DNA from 4 places in the Streptosporangium sp. NPDC002721 genome. Region 2 is predicted to be linked to each of the others. Evidence: predicted binding sites of a transcription regulator. Region 2 holds the regulator's gene; each other region holds the start of a gene.
What was found. Region 2 encodes HrcA, which represses chaperone genes, less so after heat shock. Its sites were predicted from a motif close to TTGGCACTCTCNNNNNGAGAGTGCCAA; they were not measured.
Positions count from the first base shown of each region.

Region 1: the regulator HrcA is predicted to act here: its motif matches at 2,384-2,410, upstream of groL (chaperonin GroEL).
Region 3: the regulator HrcA is predicted to act here: its motif matches at 2,151-2,177, upstream of groES (co-chaperone GroES).
Region 4: the regulator HrcA is predicted to act here: its motif matches at 2,003-2,029, upstream of groL (chaperonin GroEL).

Region 1 is NZ_JBIAQI010000026.1:29,987-34,254, reverse strand. It holds gene ACFYWM_RS32550 (HelD family protein) at 1-562, shown strand, start outside; gene groL (chaperonin GroEL) at 649-2,274, opposite strand; gene ACFYWM_RS32540 (cold-shock protein) at 2,722-2,922, opposite strand; gene ACFYWM_RS32535 (MoaD/ThiS family protein) at 3,272-3,547, opposite strand; gene thrC (threonine synthase) at 3,570-4,268, opposite strand, start outside.
Region 2 is NZ_JBIAQI010000007.1:44,834-49,101, forward strand. It holds gene ACFYWM_RS10985 (16S rRNA (uracil(1498)-N(3))-methyltransferase) at 1-608, opposite strand, end outside; gene dnaJ (molecular chaperone DnaJ) at 729-1,871, opposite strand; gene hrcA (heat-inducible transcriptional repressor HrcA) at 1,886-2,899, opposite strand; gene ACFYWM_RS11000 (hypothetical protein) at 3,082-3,843, shown strand; gene ACFYWM_RS11005 (DUF3097 domain-containing protein) at 3,922-4,268, shown strand, end outside.
Region 3 is NZ_JBIAQI010000014.1:214,308-218,575, forward strand. It holds gene ACFYWM_RS21905 (hypothetical protein) at 1-618, opposite strand, end outside; gene ACFYWM_RS21910 (methyltransferase domain-containing protein) at 857-2,023, opposite strand; gene groES (co-chaperone GroES) at 2,267-2,578, shown strand; gene groL (chaperonin GroEL) at 2,670-4,268, shown strand, end outside.
Region 4 is NZ_JBIAQI010000005.1:203,513-207,780, forward strand. It holds gene ACFYWM_RS08605 (WHG domain-containing protein) at 4-603, opposite strand; gene ACFYWM_RS08610 (FBP domain-containing protein) at 685-1,170, shown strand; gene ACFYWM_RS08615 (TetR/AcrR family transcriptional regulator) at 1,311-1,925, opposite strand; gene groL (chaperonin GroEL) at 2,161-3,786, shown strand; partial or broken gene ACFYWM_RS08625 (transposase) at 3,796-4,268, opposite strand, start outside.

The sequences.
Region 1 (4,268 bases), on a different contig from region 2:
CGCGCAGGGCACCACGCCCTGGTCGGCCCGCTCCTGGACGGAGGTCCTCACCCATCTCGGCTTCGAGGACGGCGCGGTCACCGAGCTCACCCTCGGCTTCCGGGTGCCGCGCGAGGTCCTCGACTACGCGGCCAGGCTGCTGCCCTCCGTCGCCCCGGACCTGGCCGCGCCCCGGTCGCTGCGGCCCGGCGCGGGCTCGCTGTCGGTGCGCCCGGCGCCCGACCTGGCCGTCGCGCTGGCCGGGGCCGCCGAGGAGGCGCTCGCCCGCGAGGGGTCGATCGGCGTCATCGTCCCCGACGCCTCGGTGGGCGCCGTCTCCGAGGCCCTCGCCCACCTGGAGCACCGGGTGTTGAGCCCCGACACGGTCGAGGACCACCGCCTGCTGGTCATCCCGGCCTCCCTGGCCAAGGGCCTGGAGTACGACCACGTCATCGTGGCCGAACCCGCCGACATCGTCGAGGCGGAACCTCGCGGCCTGGCCCGCCTCTACGTGGTGCTGACCCGCGCGGTCACCTCACTGACCGTCCTGCACACCCGGCCGCTGCCCGCGCAGCTCGGCTAGCCCCGGGCCCACGGCGGAAGGAGGACGGGAACAAAAAGAGGCGGCCCCTGCACTACGGGGTCGCCTCTTTTTCGAAAGCGCGTGGACTAGAAGTCCATGTCGCCGCCGCCGGGCATGGCGGGGGCGGCTCCGGCCTTCTCGGGCTTCTCGGCGATGACGGCCTCGGTGGTGAGGAACAGCGCCGCGATGGACGCCGCGTTCTGCAGAGCGGAACGCGTCACCTTGGCCGGGTCGATGATGCCCGTCTCGAACAGGTTGACGTACTCGCCGGTGGCGGCGTTGAGGCCCTCACCCGCGGGAAGGTTGCGCACCTTCTCCACCACGACGCCGCCCTCGAGACCGGCGTTGACCGCGATCTGCTTGAGCGGCTCCTCCAGAGCCTTCTTCACGATCGCGGCACCGGTGGCCTCGTCGCCGAACAGCTCCAGCTTGTCGAAGGCCTTGGCGCCGGCCTGCAGCAGCGCCACGCCGCCGCCGGGCACGATGCCCTCCTCGACGGCCGCCTTCGCGTTGCGCACGGCGTCCTCGATGCGGTGCTTGCGCTCCTTGAGCTCGACCTCGGTCGCCGCGCCGGCCTTGATGACGGCCACGCCGCCGGCCAGCTTGGCCAGACGCTCCTGGAGCTTCTCGCGGTCGTAGTCGGAGTCGGTGTTGTCGATCTCGGCGCGGATCTGGTTGACCCGGCCGGCGATCTGCTCGGCGTCGCCGGCACCGTCGACGATGGTGGTCTCGTCCTTGGTGACGATGACCTGGCGGGCCCGGCCGAGCTGGTCCAGGGTGGTGGACTCCAGCTTCAGGCCGAGGTCCTCGCTGATGACCTGGGCGCCGGTCAGGACGCCGATGTCGGCCAGCATGGCCTTGCGGCGGTCACCGAAGCCCGGCGCCTTGACCGCGACCGAGCGGAACAGACCGCGGATCTTGTTGACGACCAGGGTGGCCAGGGCCTCGCCCTCGACGTCCTCGGCGATGATCAGCAGCGGCTTGCCGGCCTGCACGACCTTGTCGAGAATCGGGAGCAGGTCCTTGTTGGCGGACACCTTGGAGTTGACGACCAGGATGTACGGGTCGTCGAGGACGGCCTCCATACGCTCCGGGTCGGTGACGAAGTACATCGAGGTGAGGCCCTTGTCGAAGCGCATGCCCTCGGTGAGCTCAAGCTCCAGGCCGAAGGTGTTGCTCTCCTCGACGGTGATGACGCCTTCCTTGCCGACCTTGTCCATCGCCTCGGCGATCATCTCGCCGATCTGCGGGTCGCCCGCGGAGATGGAGGCGGTGGAGGCGATCTGCGCCTTCGTCTCCACGTCCTTGGCGAGCTTGGACAGCTCCTCCGACACGCGCTCGACGGCGGCCTCGATGCCCTTCTTCAGGGACATCGGGTTGGCGCCGGCGGCGACGTTGCGAAGACCCTCACGGACGAGAGCCTGGGCGAGCACGGTGGCGGTGGTGGTGCCGTCGCCCGCGACGTCGTCGGTCTTCTTGGCGACCTCCTTGACGAGCTCGGCCCCGATCTTCTCCCACGGGTCCTCGAGCTCGATCTCCTTGGCGATGGAGACACCATCGTTGGTGATGGTGGGGGCGCCCCACTTCTTCTCCAGCACGACGTTACGGCCCTTGGGGCCGAGGGTCACCTTGACGGCGTCCGCGAGCTGGTTCATGCCGCGCTCGAGACCGCGCCGGGCGTCCTCGTTAAACGCGATCATCTTGGCTGCCATACGGCTAACCTCCCAGAGAAAGGGTGGCTTACACCGGACCGAGCCGACGCCCGCGACGGCATGTGGGCCCACGACTCCGTTCGGCGGGCCCCATCGCCTCGATCCAGGATTGGCACTCTCTATGCGTGAGTGCCAAGAATCTGTTTAGCACTCTACCCTGTCGAGTGCAAGCCACGATCCGTTGACCTGCGCCGCGCGAGGCGGGGACGTCAACTCCGTGTCACGTGGGTGTATGCCTCGCGTCACGTCGCCGTACGCCGCACGTCACCGTCGGCCCGCCGGAGAGCGCCCCGCGCGGGGCCCGCGCCCGCGTGACCGTTCGTCCCGTCACGCGCGAAGGCCCGGCTCACCGGTTGTGGTGAGCCGGGCCAGGCGGCGAGGATCCAGCGGACTGCGAAAACCGCGGGATCCACCGGCCCTTCCCTGCGAATTCACGAAACGGCTACGTCAGACCGCCCGGACGGACTCCGCCTGGGGGCCCTTCTGCCCTTGGGTGATCTCGAACTCGACCCGCTGGCCCTGCTCGAGAGCACGGTAGCCATCCATCATGATCGCGGAGTAATGGACGAACACATCCTTACCACCGTCTACCGCGATGAAGCCGTAGCCCTTGTCCGCGTTGAACCATTTGACGGTGCCCTGCGCCACTTGCGACTCCTCTTACTGGTCTTAAGGACGACGCCCATTCCTCTCGCGAAGTCCTCAATCGCCGGGACGGACTTCGCCACGTCGATCGTTCCGACCATACCTGTGGGAACCGGTAGGGCAACAGAGTCAAGCACCAAACTACCGCTTTACGAGAGCTTTTAGTACGAGAACAAACTTTCACTATCACTATTAGTTAGTTAAGGGTTACATTCCCTATCTATCCCGATAAATATGAGCCTGCGTCACAAAAGACGACACCCGCCCGGCAGGAGCCGGGCGGGTGCCGTGGAGTGGTGAGCGCCCCCAGGAAGGGCCGCGGGACCGTCAGGGCCACGCGGACGCGGGAGAATCAGCCTCCGGCCACCGCCGGGATGATGGAGACCTGGGCGCCGGAGGGCGTGGCCGTGTCGAGGTTGTCGACGAAACGGACGTCCTCATCCCCGACATAGACGTTGACAAAACGTCGGATCTTTCCCGATTCATCAAGAATCCGGGCACCGATCCCGGGGAAGTCCGCGTCGAGCTTCTGCAGAACATCGCGCAGGGTCTCCCCCTCTCCGTTCACCTCGGCGGCACCATCGGTGTAAGTCCGGAGAATCGTCGGAATCCGCACAGAAACGCTCATAATTCAGTACCTTTCACGATTTCTAGGCGATAGCCGCACGGAATGCGTCAAGAGAAGGTCGAATCACCGCGGTCGGGCGGGCCTCCGCGGCCACCGCGTCGAGGGTCTTGAGACCGTCGCCGGTGTTGAGGACCACGGTCTCGGCGTCGGGGTCGAGCGTGCCCGAGGCGACCAGCTTGCGCAGCACTCCGACGACCACGCCTCCGGCGGTCTCGGCGAAGATGCCCTCGGTCCTGGCCAGCAGCCGGATCGCGTCGACGATCTCGGCGTCGGTGACGTCCTCGACCGCGCCGCCGGTACGGCGGGCGATGTCCAGGACGTACGGGCCGTCGGCCGGGTTGCCGATCGCCAGCGACTTGGCGATCGTGTCCGGCTTGACCGGGCGGATCACGTCGTGGCCCGCCTTGTAGGCGGCGGAGACCGGGGAGCACCCCTCGGCCTGGGCCGCGAAGATCTTGTAGGGCTTGTCCTCGACCAGGCCGAGCTGGATCAGCTCCTTGAAGCCCTTGTCGACCTTCGTCAGCTGCGAGCCCGACGCGACGGGGATGACGATCTGGTCGGGGATCCGCCAGCCGAGCTGCTCGGCGATCTCGTAGGCCAGGGTCTTGGACCCCTCCGCGTAGTACGGCCGGAGGTTGACGTTGACGAAGCCCCACTGGTCGCCCAGCTCGTCGCCGATGAGCTCGGAGCAGAAGCGGTTCACGTCGTCGTAGGTGCCCTC
Region 2 (4,268 bases):
TCCCCCGACACCCCGCCCTCGGGGCCGACCACCACGACGATGTCGCCACCGGCCGGAAGGGACAGGCCGGACAGCGGGACGGCGGCCTCCTCGTGCAGCACCACGCCCAGCGCCGCCGCCGACAGCAGGGCGGCGACCTTCGCGGTGGACGCGAGCTCCCTCACCTCGGGCAGGTGGAAGCGGCGCGACTGCTTGCCCGCCTCACGCGCCGTGGAACGCCAGCGGGCCAGCGCCCTGGCCGCCCGCTCGCCCTTCCACTGGGTGACGCACCTGGCCGCGGACCAGGGGACGATCACGTCGACCCCCGCCTCGGTCATCATCTCCACGGCCAGCTCGCCCCGGTCGCCCTTGGGCAGGCCCTGGACCACGACCAGGCGCGGTGAAGGTACGGGAACCTCGTGGCGGCGCAGCACCTCGACCCGGAGCGAGTCCTTGCCCGCCTCGGTCACCACGCACTCGGCGACGGAGCCCGCCCCGTCGGTCAGGTCGAGCCGCTCGCCCGCCCGCAGCCGCCGTACGGCCGCCGCGTGGCGTCCCTCGGGACCGCCGAAGACGAACGCCGGCCTGGCCAGGTCGGCGGGGTCGGCCAGGAAGACCGGGACGGTCATGGGCCGTCGGGGCGGACCGTGCCGGGGCGCCGGGCCCCGGAGCGGCCCCGGCCGGGACGGCCCGGCCGGAGGCGGGCCCGGTCGCGCCGATGCAACCGGGCCTGTGAGCGGGTCTGGTCGTCAGCGGCCATTGAAGGCGTCGCGCAGGCGGGAGAAGAAGCTCTGCTGCCCGGGGGCGAACTTGCCCGGCGGGCGCTCCTCGCCGCGGAGCCTGGCGAGCTCCTTCAGGAGACCCTCCTGCTCGGCGTCGAGGCGGGCAGGGGTCTCCACGTTCACGTGGATCAGCAGGTCGCCGCGGCCCGTCTCGTTCAGGCGCTGCACGCCCCGCCCGTAGAGCGGGATCGTCTGCCCCGACTGCGTGCCGGGGCGGATGTCGAGCTCCTCGGCGCCGTCGAGCGTCTCCATGGTCAGGATGGTGCCGAGCGCGGCCGCGGTCATCGGGATCTGCACGGTGCAGTGCAGGTCGTCGCCGCGCCTCTCGAAGATCTCGTGGGGGCGCTCGACGATCTCCAGGAACAGGTCGCCGGGCGGGCCTCCGCCCGGGCCGATCTCGCCCTCGCCGGCGAGCTGGATGTGGGTGCCGCCCTCGACGCCGGCCGGGATGCGGACCTTGATGGTCCGCCGGGTGCGGACCCGGCCGTCGCCGGAGCACTCCTGGCAGGGGTTGCGGATGATCGACCCGAAGCCGCCGCACTGGGGGCAGGGGCGGGAGGTCATGACCTGGCCGAGGAAGGACCGGGTGACCTGGGACACCTCGCCCCGGCCATGACACATGTCACAGGTGTCGGGGTGGGTGCCGGCCGCGGCGCCGGAGCCGGTACAGACGTCGCAGACCACGGCGGTGTCGACGACCAGCTCGCGGGTCGTGCCGAAGCCCGACTCACGCAGGTCGAGCTCGACCCGGATGGTGGCGTTGCGCCCGCGCCGGGCCCGGGAGCGGGGGCCGCGGCCACCGCCGCCACCGGCCGCGCCGAAGAAGGCGTCCATGATGTCGCTGAACGGGAAGCCCGCGCCGAAGCCTCCGGCCCCCGCGCCACCGCCCGAGGCGAACGGGTCGGCGCCCATGTCGTACATCTGCCGCTTGTTGGAGTCGGACAGGACCTCGTAGGCCTGGGTGATCTCCTTGAAGCGTTCCTGGGTCTCGGGGTCGGGGTTGACGTCGGGATGCAGCTCGCGCGCCAGGCGGCGGTACGCCTTCTTGATCTCTTCCGCACTGGCGTCGCGGCGCACCCCGAGGGTGCCGTAGTAGTCGCTCTTAGCCACTTTTCGTTGACCTCTTATGATGCAGCCAGGATCTGGCTGACGTAGCGTGCCACCGCGCGCACCGCGCCCATCGTGACCGGGTAGTCCATTCGCGTCGGGCCCAGCACACCGAGCCGGGCCAGTTGCTTGTCCCCCGAACCGTATCCGGCGGCGACGATGGACGTGCCCTGGAGTCCGGTGTAGGGGTTCTCCGAGCCGATCCGCACGGTCAGCGCCGAAAGGTCCGAGGTCTCACCGAGCAGTCGCATCAGCACGACCTGCTCTTCCAGGGCCTCCAGCACGTCGCGGAGACCGACGGTGAAGTCGGCTCCCGCGAGGTTGGCGGCCCCGGCAAAAACGATCTTCTCATCATGCCGGTCCACCAGGGACTCCAGCAGCACTGACAGGATAGTGGCAGCGAGCGGCCGGTCCTCCGTGGGCAACCGCTCCGGCAGGTCCGCGACCTTGTCGGGGACGCTGGTGAGCCCGCACCCGTCGAGGGAGGCGTTGAGCATCGCGCGCAGGTGGGCCACGCGCTGCTCGTCGACGACGCTGGACAGCTCGACCACGCGTTGCTCGACCCGGCCGGTGTTGGTGATCAGCACGAACATCAGCCGGCGCTCGCTCAGCGGCACCAGCTCGACGTGCCTCACCGTCGAGTGGGTCAGCGTGGGGTACTGCACCACGGCGACCTGCCGGGTGAGCTGGGCGAGGAGCCGCACCGTCCGCATGACGACGTCGTCGATGTCCACCGCGCCCGCGAGGAAGCTCTCGATGGCCTTGCGTTCCGCGCTCGACAGGGGTTTCACCTGCGAGAGCCTGTCGACGAAGAGGCGGTAGCCCTTGTCGGTGGGCACCCGCCCGGCGCTGGTGTGGGGCTGGGCGATGTAGCCCTGCTCCTCCAGCACCGCCATGTCGTTGCGGATCGTCGCCGGGGACACCCCGAGGTTGTGCCGGTCCGCGAGAGCCTTCGAACCCACCGGCTCATTGGTGGACACGTAGTCCTCGACGATGGCGCGAAGCACGGCGAGCTTTCGGTCGTCGACCAACGTGGTCACCTCCCTGCCTGCGTTCATAGGGAAACACGAGGTTTGGCACTCTGTGTTCCCGAGTGCCAAGTGTACGGCCCCGGTGCGGAAGGCGCGATAAGCAAGAGCTGCGGATGATGACGGCAAGCCGTTGTCAAGTCAACTGCTATCGCGATCCAAGCGGCACCCACCACAATTTGGGCATGTCCAACGATTTCGGTTCTTATCCGGGCGATGCCTCCCGCAACCCCGGTCACGGCGCCCCCCAGCAGCCGTACGGCCAGCAGTACGGCCAGCAGCAGTACGGCCAGCAGCCCCCCTCGTACGGCTACGCGCCCCCCGGTTACGGCGCCCCGCAGGGACCGCCCCCGCCCAGCGGGAAGATCAAGCCGAGCATCGGGTGGATCGTCGGGGTCTGGCTGCTCGCCCTGGTCAGCATCGTCGTCGGCATCGGCGGCTTCGCCGGGGGCCTTTTCAACGCGGTCACCGACGCGGCGCCGACGCAGACGTTCGCCCCCGGCCAGGCCGCGACGGTCAAGATCGATCCCGCGGACAAGCCGGCGATCTACGTCGCCACCGGCGGCCCCACCCAGTTCGAGTGCACGCTGAAGGGCGGCACGGGCACGCCCAGCCTGCAGAAGCCCGACATCCAGCAGACCGTCGCGGGTTCCGACGGCGTCACCTGGGAGATGGGCCTGCGGGTCGGCGTGGACCAGGCGGGCGACTACCAGGTCCAGTGCTCCGCCGATCCCGCCGAGGGCACGACCTTCGGCGTGGGCAAGGAACTGGCCGCCGACTCGCTGGTGGGCGGGGTGCTCGCCCTGTTCCTGATCCCCGCGATCGGGATCCTGCTGGCCATCGTCGTCACGATCGTCGTGCTGGTGAGGCGGAGCGGCGCCCGCAAGCGCCGGGCCGCCGCGGTGCCGGTGGGGCAGTGGGGACAGCCGGGACCCTACGGCGGGTGACGGTGGTGTTTGCTAGCGTCCCACCTGATCCCGGGGAGGTCCCACCTGGTCCCGGGGAGAGAGGGTGGGCGGTCGGTGATGTACGAACGTGACGTTCTGGCGGGAGACTGGCGGCGCCCGCGCAGGGGGACGATCCCCCAGGTGCCCGCGGAGCTCGACCTCGTCGTCGAGGACGCCGACGGCGGCTTCTGCGGCGCCGTGGTGGCCTGCGACAAGGAGGCCGTCACCCTGGAGGACCGGTTCGGGCGCCGCCGGGTGTTCCCGCTGGAGCCGGCCGCGTTCCTCCTGGAGGGCCGGGTGGTGACGCTCGTGCGGCCCGCCGCCGCGCCGCGCGGTCCCAGGCGGAGCGCGTCGGGCTCCATCGCGGTGGAGGGCCTGCGGGCCCAGGTCGCCAAGGAGAGCCGGATCTACGTGGAGGGCGTGCA
Region 3 (4,268 bases), on a different contig from region 2:
CGCCTCGACGCGCCCGGCGCGCTGGGAGAGGTCGGCCAGCGCCCTGTCCAGGCGGCTGAACCGGTGCGCCGCGATGCCCATGTCGGCCTGGAGCCTGCCGAGGTGCTCGGCCAGCTGCCGCACCTGCTCGTCGAGGCCCAGGGTGCCGTCGGAGATGGCCCGCAGGCGGGTGAGCGCCTCGTCCACGCTCTCGCCCACGGTGCCGAGGTCGGTCCACAGGCTCGGCAGCTCGCCGAGGGGGGTGACCCGGTCGCGGACGGTGTCGACCCGGCGGCCGAGGGAGTCGACCCGCTCGCCGACGGCGTCGACGTGGTCGCGCACCGCCTCGACGTGCTGGGCCAGGCCCTCGGCCCAGGAGGGCGGTTTGGCGGCGATGTCGTCCAGGCGCCCGTGGACGGACTCCAGCGTGCCGTTCAGCCCGCCGATCTCGCGCTCCCTGACCTCGCGCAGCAGCCACTCCATGCCCTCCAGGCGCTGCCGGATCTCGTCGAGCACCGCGCCCTGGGTCCGCTGCTCGTAGACGTGGTCCTGCGCCGCGCGGGCGAGGAGCTCGCGCATCCGGTCGGAGATGGCGGTCTGGCTGCCTGCCTGGAGCAGGGTGTGGTCGGAGTGATCCACCGAGAGCTCCTTCACTCGCCGACGCTCAGCCGCGCGGTTGGATTTGATGGGATTTGCCGATGAACGAGATGAAACCGCAGGTGAGAGAGAACTCCCGCCCGGCAACCTTAGCCCTTGGATCAAGGTTTTCCGGCGGCGAGATTAAAAGACAGGAATTGCCGGTTGGATGGAAGAATTGACTATTTTGGCTGGTCAACCAGGACTGATCCGGCCGGTTATGGGAGACCGGTCCGGCCGGTCAGCAGGGATCGCACACGAAAGCGAAAGGCCGGTCGCCGATTCGGGTGAGAATGACCACCGCGGATTCGTCACCGGAAAGCCGGAGCTCTTTCCTGAGGCGGTCGACGTCCACCGCGGAGCCCCGCTTCTTGATCGTCACATTCCCCGCGCCGCGCTCGCGGAGCACCGCGCGCAGACGCTTGAGCGAGAACGGCAGCGTCTCGTGGACCTCGTACCGTGAGGCCCACGGCGTCGCCACCGCGGCGTCGCCGGTGACGTAGGCGATCTGCGGGTCGAGCAGGCGCCCGCCGACCGACGCGGCGATCTCCGCGACCAGGTGGGCCCGGATCGCCGCGCCGTCCGGCTCGTAGATGTAGCGGCCGACGGGGCCGACAGGGGGGTCGCCGAGGGCGGGGTCGGGCGTCATCGTGGCGCCCGAGGGCAGGATCGTGGCCCGGCGCCCCGTCCCGCCCGCCAGCTCGCCGCACCAGATCACGGCCTCCTTGACGTCGCCCTTGTACGAGACCCACTCGGCCTCCGCGCCCTCGGGGACGAACTCGTACGGGATCCCGGGGGCGACCTTCAGGCAGGCGGCCCCGGCCTTGGCCACCATCTCCAGCACGGCGGGCCAGGGCGGCGAGTAGCCCATCGGGTCGAAGGTCCTGCCCCGGGCCGTACGGCGCGCGGGGTCGGCGAACAGGACGTCGAAGGCGGCCGGGTCGAGGGTGGAGGCGTCGGCGGCGCGGACCGAGACCCGGTCGCCGAGGCCCAGGGCGTCCGCGTTGGCCCGGGCGACCGCCGCGGTGAGCGGGTCGGTGTCGACGGCCTCCACCGAGCACCCGGCCCTGGCCAGGGCGAGGAGGTCGCCGCCGATGCCGCAGCAGACGTCGGCGACCCGCGAGCCCGCCGGGACGCGCCGGGCCCGGTGGTCGGCGACCTCCCGGCGGGTGGCCTGCTCCAGGCCGGTCCGGGTGAAGTACATGAGGTCGGCGTCGGCCCCGAACTTCTCCCGCGCGCGCAGCCGGAGCGTGGCCTGCGTGAGCGCCGCCGAGGTCAGGTCCGCGTCGTAGGTCCTTCTCAGCCTCGTCACGGCCGCCACCGGGTCGTCGCCGGCGACCCCGGCCGCCGCGTCCAGGGCCTCCTGGCCGCGTGGGGTCAGGAGTTCCAGGAATGCGTCGAGATTCACACCAGCCGACGCTACCGCCTCATCCGCAGGGCTTCGCGAGGGGCTTCCACCTGGCTTGACGTTCGCGTGAAGCGCAGAAGGGGTGCTTCGTGTTGACTGTCAAGGCCACCTTGCATACTGTTCCGTATTGGCACTCTCCCGGTGAGAGTGCCAAATACATGCGACGAGGCAGGTCTGACACCCGCGACGGCAGACCGCTGGTCGCCTCTTCTAGATCGTTCACATCTGAAGGGGAGGTCCGACGTGACGACCGCCACCAAGGTTCCCGTTAAGCCGCTCGGCGACCGCATTGTGGTCCAGCCGCTTGAGGCCGAGCAGACCACCGCTTCCGGTCTGGTCATCCCGGACACCGCCAAGGAGAAGCCGCAGGAGGGCAAGGTCCTCGCGGTGGGTCCCGGCAACTGGGATGAGGAAGGCGAGAAGCGCATTCCGCTCGACGTCAGCGAGGGCGACGTGGTCCTCTACAGCAAGTACGGCGGCACCGAGGTGAAGTACAACGGCGAGGAGTACCTCGTGCTCTCCGCCCGTGACGTGCTCGCCATCATCGAGAAGTAATTCTCAACTTCACAAAGATGACGTATCGAGCCCCGGGTCGCGACAGCGCCCGGGGCTTTGATGCGCCGACGTACTTATAGAGAGGATTGTCATGCCGAAGACCCTGTCGTTCGAGGAGGACGCGCGCCGAGCTCTCGAGCGCGGCGTGAACGCTCTCGCGGACGCGGTCAAGGTGACGCTGGGCCCGCGTGGCCGCAACGTCGTCATCGACAAGAAGTTCGGTGCGCCCACCATCACCAACGACGGTGTCACCATCGCCCGCGAGGTCGAGCTGGAGACGCCGTACGAGAACCTTGGCGCCCAGCTGGCCAAGGAAGTGGCGACCAAGACCAACGACGTCGCCGGTGACGGCACCACCACCGCGACCGTCCTGGCCCAGGCCATGGTCCGCGAGGGCCTGCGCAACGTGGCCGCCGGAGCGCAGCCGCTCTCCCTCAAGCGCGGCATCGACCTCGCGGCCAAGGCCGTCAGCGACCGGCTCATCGAGTCGGCCCGCCCGGTCGAGGACAAGAAGGAGATCGCGAACGTCGCGACGATCTCCGCGCAGGACGCCAGGATCGGCGAGCTGATCGCCGAGGCGTTCGACAAGGTGGGCAAGGACGGTGTCATCACCGTCGAAGAGTCCAACAGCATGGGCCTGGAGCTCGAGTTCACCGAGGGTCTCCAGTTCGACAAGGGTTACCTGTCGCCCTACATGGTGACCGACCAGGAGCGCATGGAAGCCATCCTGGAGGACCCCTACATCCTGATCACCCAGGGCAAGATCGCCTCGGTCTCCGACTTCCTTCCGCTGCTCGAGAAGATCGCGCAGACGAAGAAGGCCCTGCTGGTCATCGCCGAGGACGTCGAGGGCGAGGCCCTCGCGGTCCTCGTCACGAACAAGATCCGTGGCACCTTCACCTCCGTCGCCGTCAAGGCGCCGGGCTTCGGCGACCGCCGCAAGGCCATGCTGCAGGACATCGCCATCCTCACCGGTGGCCAGGTCGTCAGCGAGGAGATCGGCCTCAAGCTGGAGCACGTCGGCCTGGAGGTGCTGGGCACCGCCCGGCGCGTCGTCATCACCAAGGACTCCACCACCGTCGTCGACGGTGCCGGCGAGGCCTCGGCGATCGCCGACCGCGTCAAGGAGATCAAGCTCGCCATCGAGCAGTCCGACTCCGACTGGGACCGCGAGAAGCTCCAGGAGCGCCTCGCCAAGCTCTCCGGCGGCGTCTGCGTGCTCAAGGTCGGCGCGGCCACCGAGGTGGAGCTCAAGGAGAAGAAGCACCGCCTTGAGGACGCCATCTCGGCGACGCGCGCGGCGATCGAGGAGGGCATCGTCTCCGGCGGTGGCTCCGCGCTCATCCACGTCGCCAAGGTCCTCGACGACCTGGGCCTGACCGGTGACGAGGCGACCGGCGTCTCCATCGTCCGCAAGGCGCTCGTCGAGCCGGCCCGCTGGATCGCGGAGAACGCCGGCCTCGAGGGCTACGTCGTGACGTCGAAGGTCACCGAGCTGCCCGTCGGCCAGGGCTTCAACGCCGCCACCGGCGAGTACGGCGACCTGATCGGCCAGGGCGTCATCGACCCGGTCAAGGTCACCCGCTCGGCCGTCCAGAACGCCGCCTCCATCGCCGGCATGCTGCTGACGACCGAGGCCCTCGTGGTGGACAAGCCCGAGGAGGAGGCCCCGGCCGCCGCCGGCGGCGGT
Region 4 (4,268 bases), on a different contig from region 2:
CCCTCACGGCGTACGGCTCGCCCCGGCGTCGCCCGCGTCCGCCGGCCAGTTGCGGAGCGCGACGTCGAGCGTGTCGAGCATCCGGCCCCAGGACTCGTCCGCGCCGCGCGGGTGGTGGCGGAAGCCGCCCGCCCGCTCCAGGCTCACGAACCCGTGGAAGGCACTGCCCAGCAGCCGGACCGCGTCGGTCTGGTCGGGCTCCACCAGCGAGTAGCCCCGCAGGATGGCCCGCATCATGTCCGAGTGCCGTCGCGCCGCGCTCGCCCTCGCCGTCTCCGGGTCGAGCTCGACCTGCGCCGCCGCGTACCTGCCCGGATGCTCCCTGGCGTAGTCGCGGTAGACGTCGGCGAAGGCGACGAGCGCGTCCTTGCCCGCCCGGCCGGCCAGCGCCGCCGCGCCCCGGTCGGCGAGCTCGGCCAGCGCCAGCACGGCCACCCGGACCCGCAGCTCGCGCGCGTTCCTGATGTGCGAGTACAGGCTCGCGTCCTTCACGCCGAACCTGCGCGCGACCTCCGAGACGGTCACGTTCTCCAGCCCCACCTCGTCGGCCAGCTCCGCCGCCGCCTCGGCCAGCCGCTCGACGGTCACTCCGGCACGCGCCACGAACCATCTCCCTTTCCTAGGACCTCTAGGTAAACACATAATAGTTTGCGATCTGTTTATACGGAAGCTAGCTTTTCGGCTATGAGACCGCTCGCCGAGCACGAGATCCGTGCCTCTTTCGTCAACTGCACCAAGGGTGAGGTCAAGCGCCTCGCCGCACCCAGGGACCTCGACGCCCTGCCGTGGGAGGACCTCGACTTCCTGGGCTGGCGGGACCCCGCGTCCCCCGGCCGCGCCTACCTGGTCGCCGAGTACGGCGACCGGCTGGTCGGGGTGGCGCTGCGACGGGCCACCCCCGGCGCCGGGCACATGCGGCGCAGCATGTGCTCGCTCTGCCTGACCACCCACACCGGCGACGGCGTGTCGCTGATGACCGCCCGCCGCACCGGCGGCAACAGCGACTCCGTGGGCGCCTACATCTGCACCGACCTGGCCTGCTCCCTCTACCTGCGCGGCAAGAAGGACGCGGGGCCCGGCGGGCGGATGCCCGAGTCGCTCACACTCGAAGAGAAGATCGAAAGGACCGCGGTCAACGTGACCGGCTTCCTCCTGAAGGTGACCCGATAGCCGACGCCCCCCACCGGGCCGGGCGCCCCGAACTCAGCTCAGCGATCACTCGCATCATGTTCGAGCCTTCCCTGCCGCTTCACTTGAACGCGGTGCGGGTCGCCGCGGGGGCCGGAGCCCACGGCGAGCGGGGAAGGCGGTCAGCGACCGGGCGGGCCTTCCGGCGGCGCGACCGGCAGGACGCAGGACAGGGCCCGGCGCAGGGTGGCGGCGAAGGACTCGGTGTTGCCGGGCTCCAGCCAGTGCCGCCCCGCCACGCGGATCGCACCGGCGACCGCGGCGGCCGTGACGGCGGGGAAGAGGTCGCGCCCGGGGTCGGCGCCGGTGCGCGTCGCGATCGCCTCGGCGAGCGGGCCCTCCGCCATGGTGAACGCCCTCAGCGCCTCGCCCTCCAGCTCGGGCGTCGACATGATCATGCGTAGACCGGCCTTGTCGGGCTCGGGGTCGGTGTAGAGCTCGACCACCGCGGCGACGACGGCCTCACCGAGCGGCTCGCCGGCGGGCCGCGAGCGCAGCGCCCGCCCCAGGCGCTTGGACTGGTCGGCCTGGAAGGCGCAGATCGCCTCGGCCCTGCTGGAGAAGTAGTTGTTGTAGGTGCGGGGCGAGACTCCCGCGGCCGTGGCGATGTCGTGGACGCGGACGAGGGCGAGCCCGTTGGGGCCCTGCTCGATGGCCAGGCGCAGCGCGGCGTGGCCGATCGCCTCCCGGGTGGCCTGGCTGTTGCGTGCCCGGAGGTCCATCGCGTCGTCGTTCATGCGGCGATCCTACCGATATTGCGCACCCCGCACTATGTGCGTGACACGCAAGTTGTGGATAGAGTGCGGTGGAGCGCCTGGCACTCACGCCTGGAGAGTGCCAACCACGAGGCGCGTGCCGGGACGGCGAGGCTCGCCGGCGGGTCGGCCGCCCGCCGCCGGACCGTCCGTCGCGGGCGCCGTCCCGGAGACCCCCGTCGAGAACAGCCGAGAGCAGTCGAGAGCAGGAGCAGGAATGACGTCGAAAATGATCGCGTTCAACGAGGACGCCCGGCGCGGTCTCGAGCGCGGCATGAACCAGCTCGCGGACGCCGTCAAGGTGACCCTCGGCCCCAAGGGCCGTAACGTCGTGCTGGAGAAGAAGTGGGGCGCCCCCACCATCACCAACGACGGTGTCTCCATCGCCAAGGAGATCGAGCTCGAGGACCCGTGGGAGAAGATCGGGGCCGAGCTCGTCAAGGAGGTCGCCAAGAAGACCGACGACGTGGCGGGCGACGGCACCACCACCGCCACCGTGCTCGCCCAGGCTCTCGTCCGTGAGGGTCTTCGCAACGTCGCCGCCGGCGCCAACCCGATGTCGCTGAAGAAGGGCATCGAGGCCGCCGTCGAACGAGTCAGCGAGGAGTTGTCCGAGCTCGCCAAGGACGTGGAGACGAAGGCGCAGATCGCCTCCACCGCCTCCATCTCCGCGGGCGACCCGCAGATCGGCGAGATGATCGCCGAGGCGATGGACAAGGTCGGCAAGGAAGGCGTCATCACCGTCGAGGAGAGCAACACCTTCGGCCTTGAGCTGGAGCTCACCGAGGGCATGCGCTTCGACAAGGGATACGTCGCCCCGCACTTCGTCACCGACCCCGACCGGCTCGAAGCGGTCCTGGACGATCCGTACGTCCTGCTCGTGAGCGGCAAGCTCTCCGCCAACCGGGAGATGGTGCCCCTGCTCGACAAGGTCGTGCAGGCCGGCAGGCCGCTGCTGATCATCGCCGAGGACGTCGAGGGCGAGGCCCTGGCCACCCTGATCGTCAACAGGCTGAAGGCCGTCCTGCGGTCGGTCGCGGTCAAGGCGCCGGGCTTCGGTGACCGCCGCAAGGCCATGCTGGGCGATATCGGCGTCCTGACCGGTGCCCAGGTCATCAGCGAGGACCTCGGCCTGAAGCTGGAGTCCACCACCCTGGACCAGCTCGGCCGGGCCCGCCAGGTCATCGTCACCAAGGACGAGACCACCATCGTCGACGGTGCCGGCGACGCCGAGCAGATCGCCGGCCGGGTCAACCAGATCCGCGCCGAGATCGACAACACCGACTCCGACTACGACCGCGAGAAGCTCCAGGAGCGTCTGGCCAAGCTGGCCGGCGGCGTGGCCGTCATCAAGGCCGGCGCGGCGACCGAGGTCGAGCTCAAGGAGCGCAAGCACCGCATCGAGGACGCCGTGCGCAACGCCAAGGCGGCCGTCGAGGAGGGCATCGTGCCCGGCGGCGGCGTGGCGCTGCTGCAGGCCGGCGCCAAGGCCTTCGACAAGCTGGAGCTGTTCGGCGACGAGGCCACCGGTGCCGCGATCGTGAAGAAGGCTCTGGAGGAGCCGCTCAAGCAGATCGCGGTCAACGCCGGTCTCGAGGGCGGCGTCGTGGTGGAGAAGGTGCGCAACCTTCCCGCGGGTGAGGGCCTCAACGCCGCCACCGGCGAGTACGTCAACCTGTTCGAGACGGGCATCATCGACCCGGCCAAGGTGACGCGTTCCGCTCTGCGGAACGCGGCGTCCATCGCGGCGCTGTTCCTCACCACCGAGGCCGTCATCGCCGAGAAGCCCGAGAAGGCCGGAGCCGCCCCCGCCGTGCCCGGCGGCGGCGACATGGACTTCTAACCGATCGTTTCAGAATGAGGTTCGCGGGCGGCGGAGGCATATGAGGCCGCAGGCCGGTTCGGGCAGCCCGTGGTGGAGGTCGGCGCGTCGTTCGTAGCGGGTGCGGAGTCGTTTGAACTGGTGCGGCCAGGCGAAGGCGCGCTCGACCACCCAACGCACCTTGCCCAGTCCCGAGCCGTGGGCGAGACCGCGTCGGGCGATCATGGGTTTGATGCCGTGCTTCCACCGCAGGCGGCGGTACTTGTCGAAGTCGTAGCCCCGGTCGGCGTACAGACGCCGGGGCTTGCGGCGGGGGCGTCCGCGCAGACCCCGGATCGGTGGGACCGCGTCCAGCAGTGGCAGAAGCTGGGTGACGTCGTGCCGGTTGCCGCCGGCGAGCGTGACGGCGAGCGGGGTTCCGTGACGGTCGACGATCCTCGGTCCAGTCCCGCAGCCGACGCCAGGCCGTCACCCCGGAGCAGCCCACGGTCTCCGGGGGGACG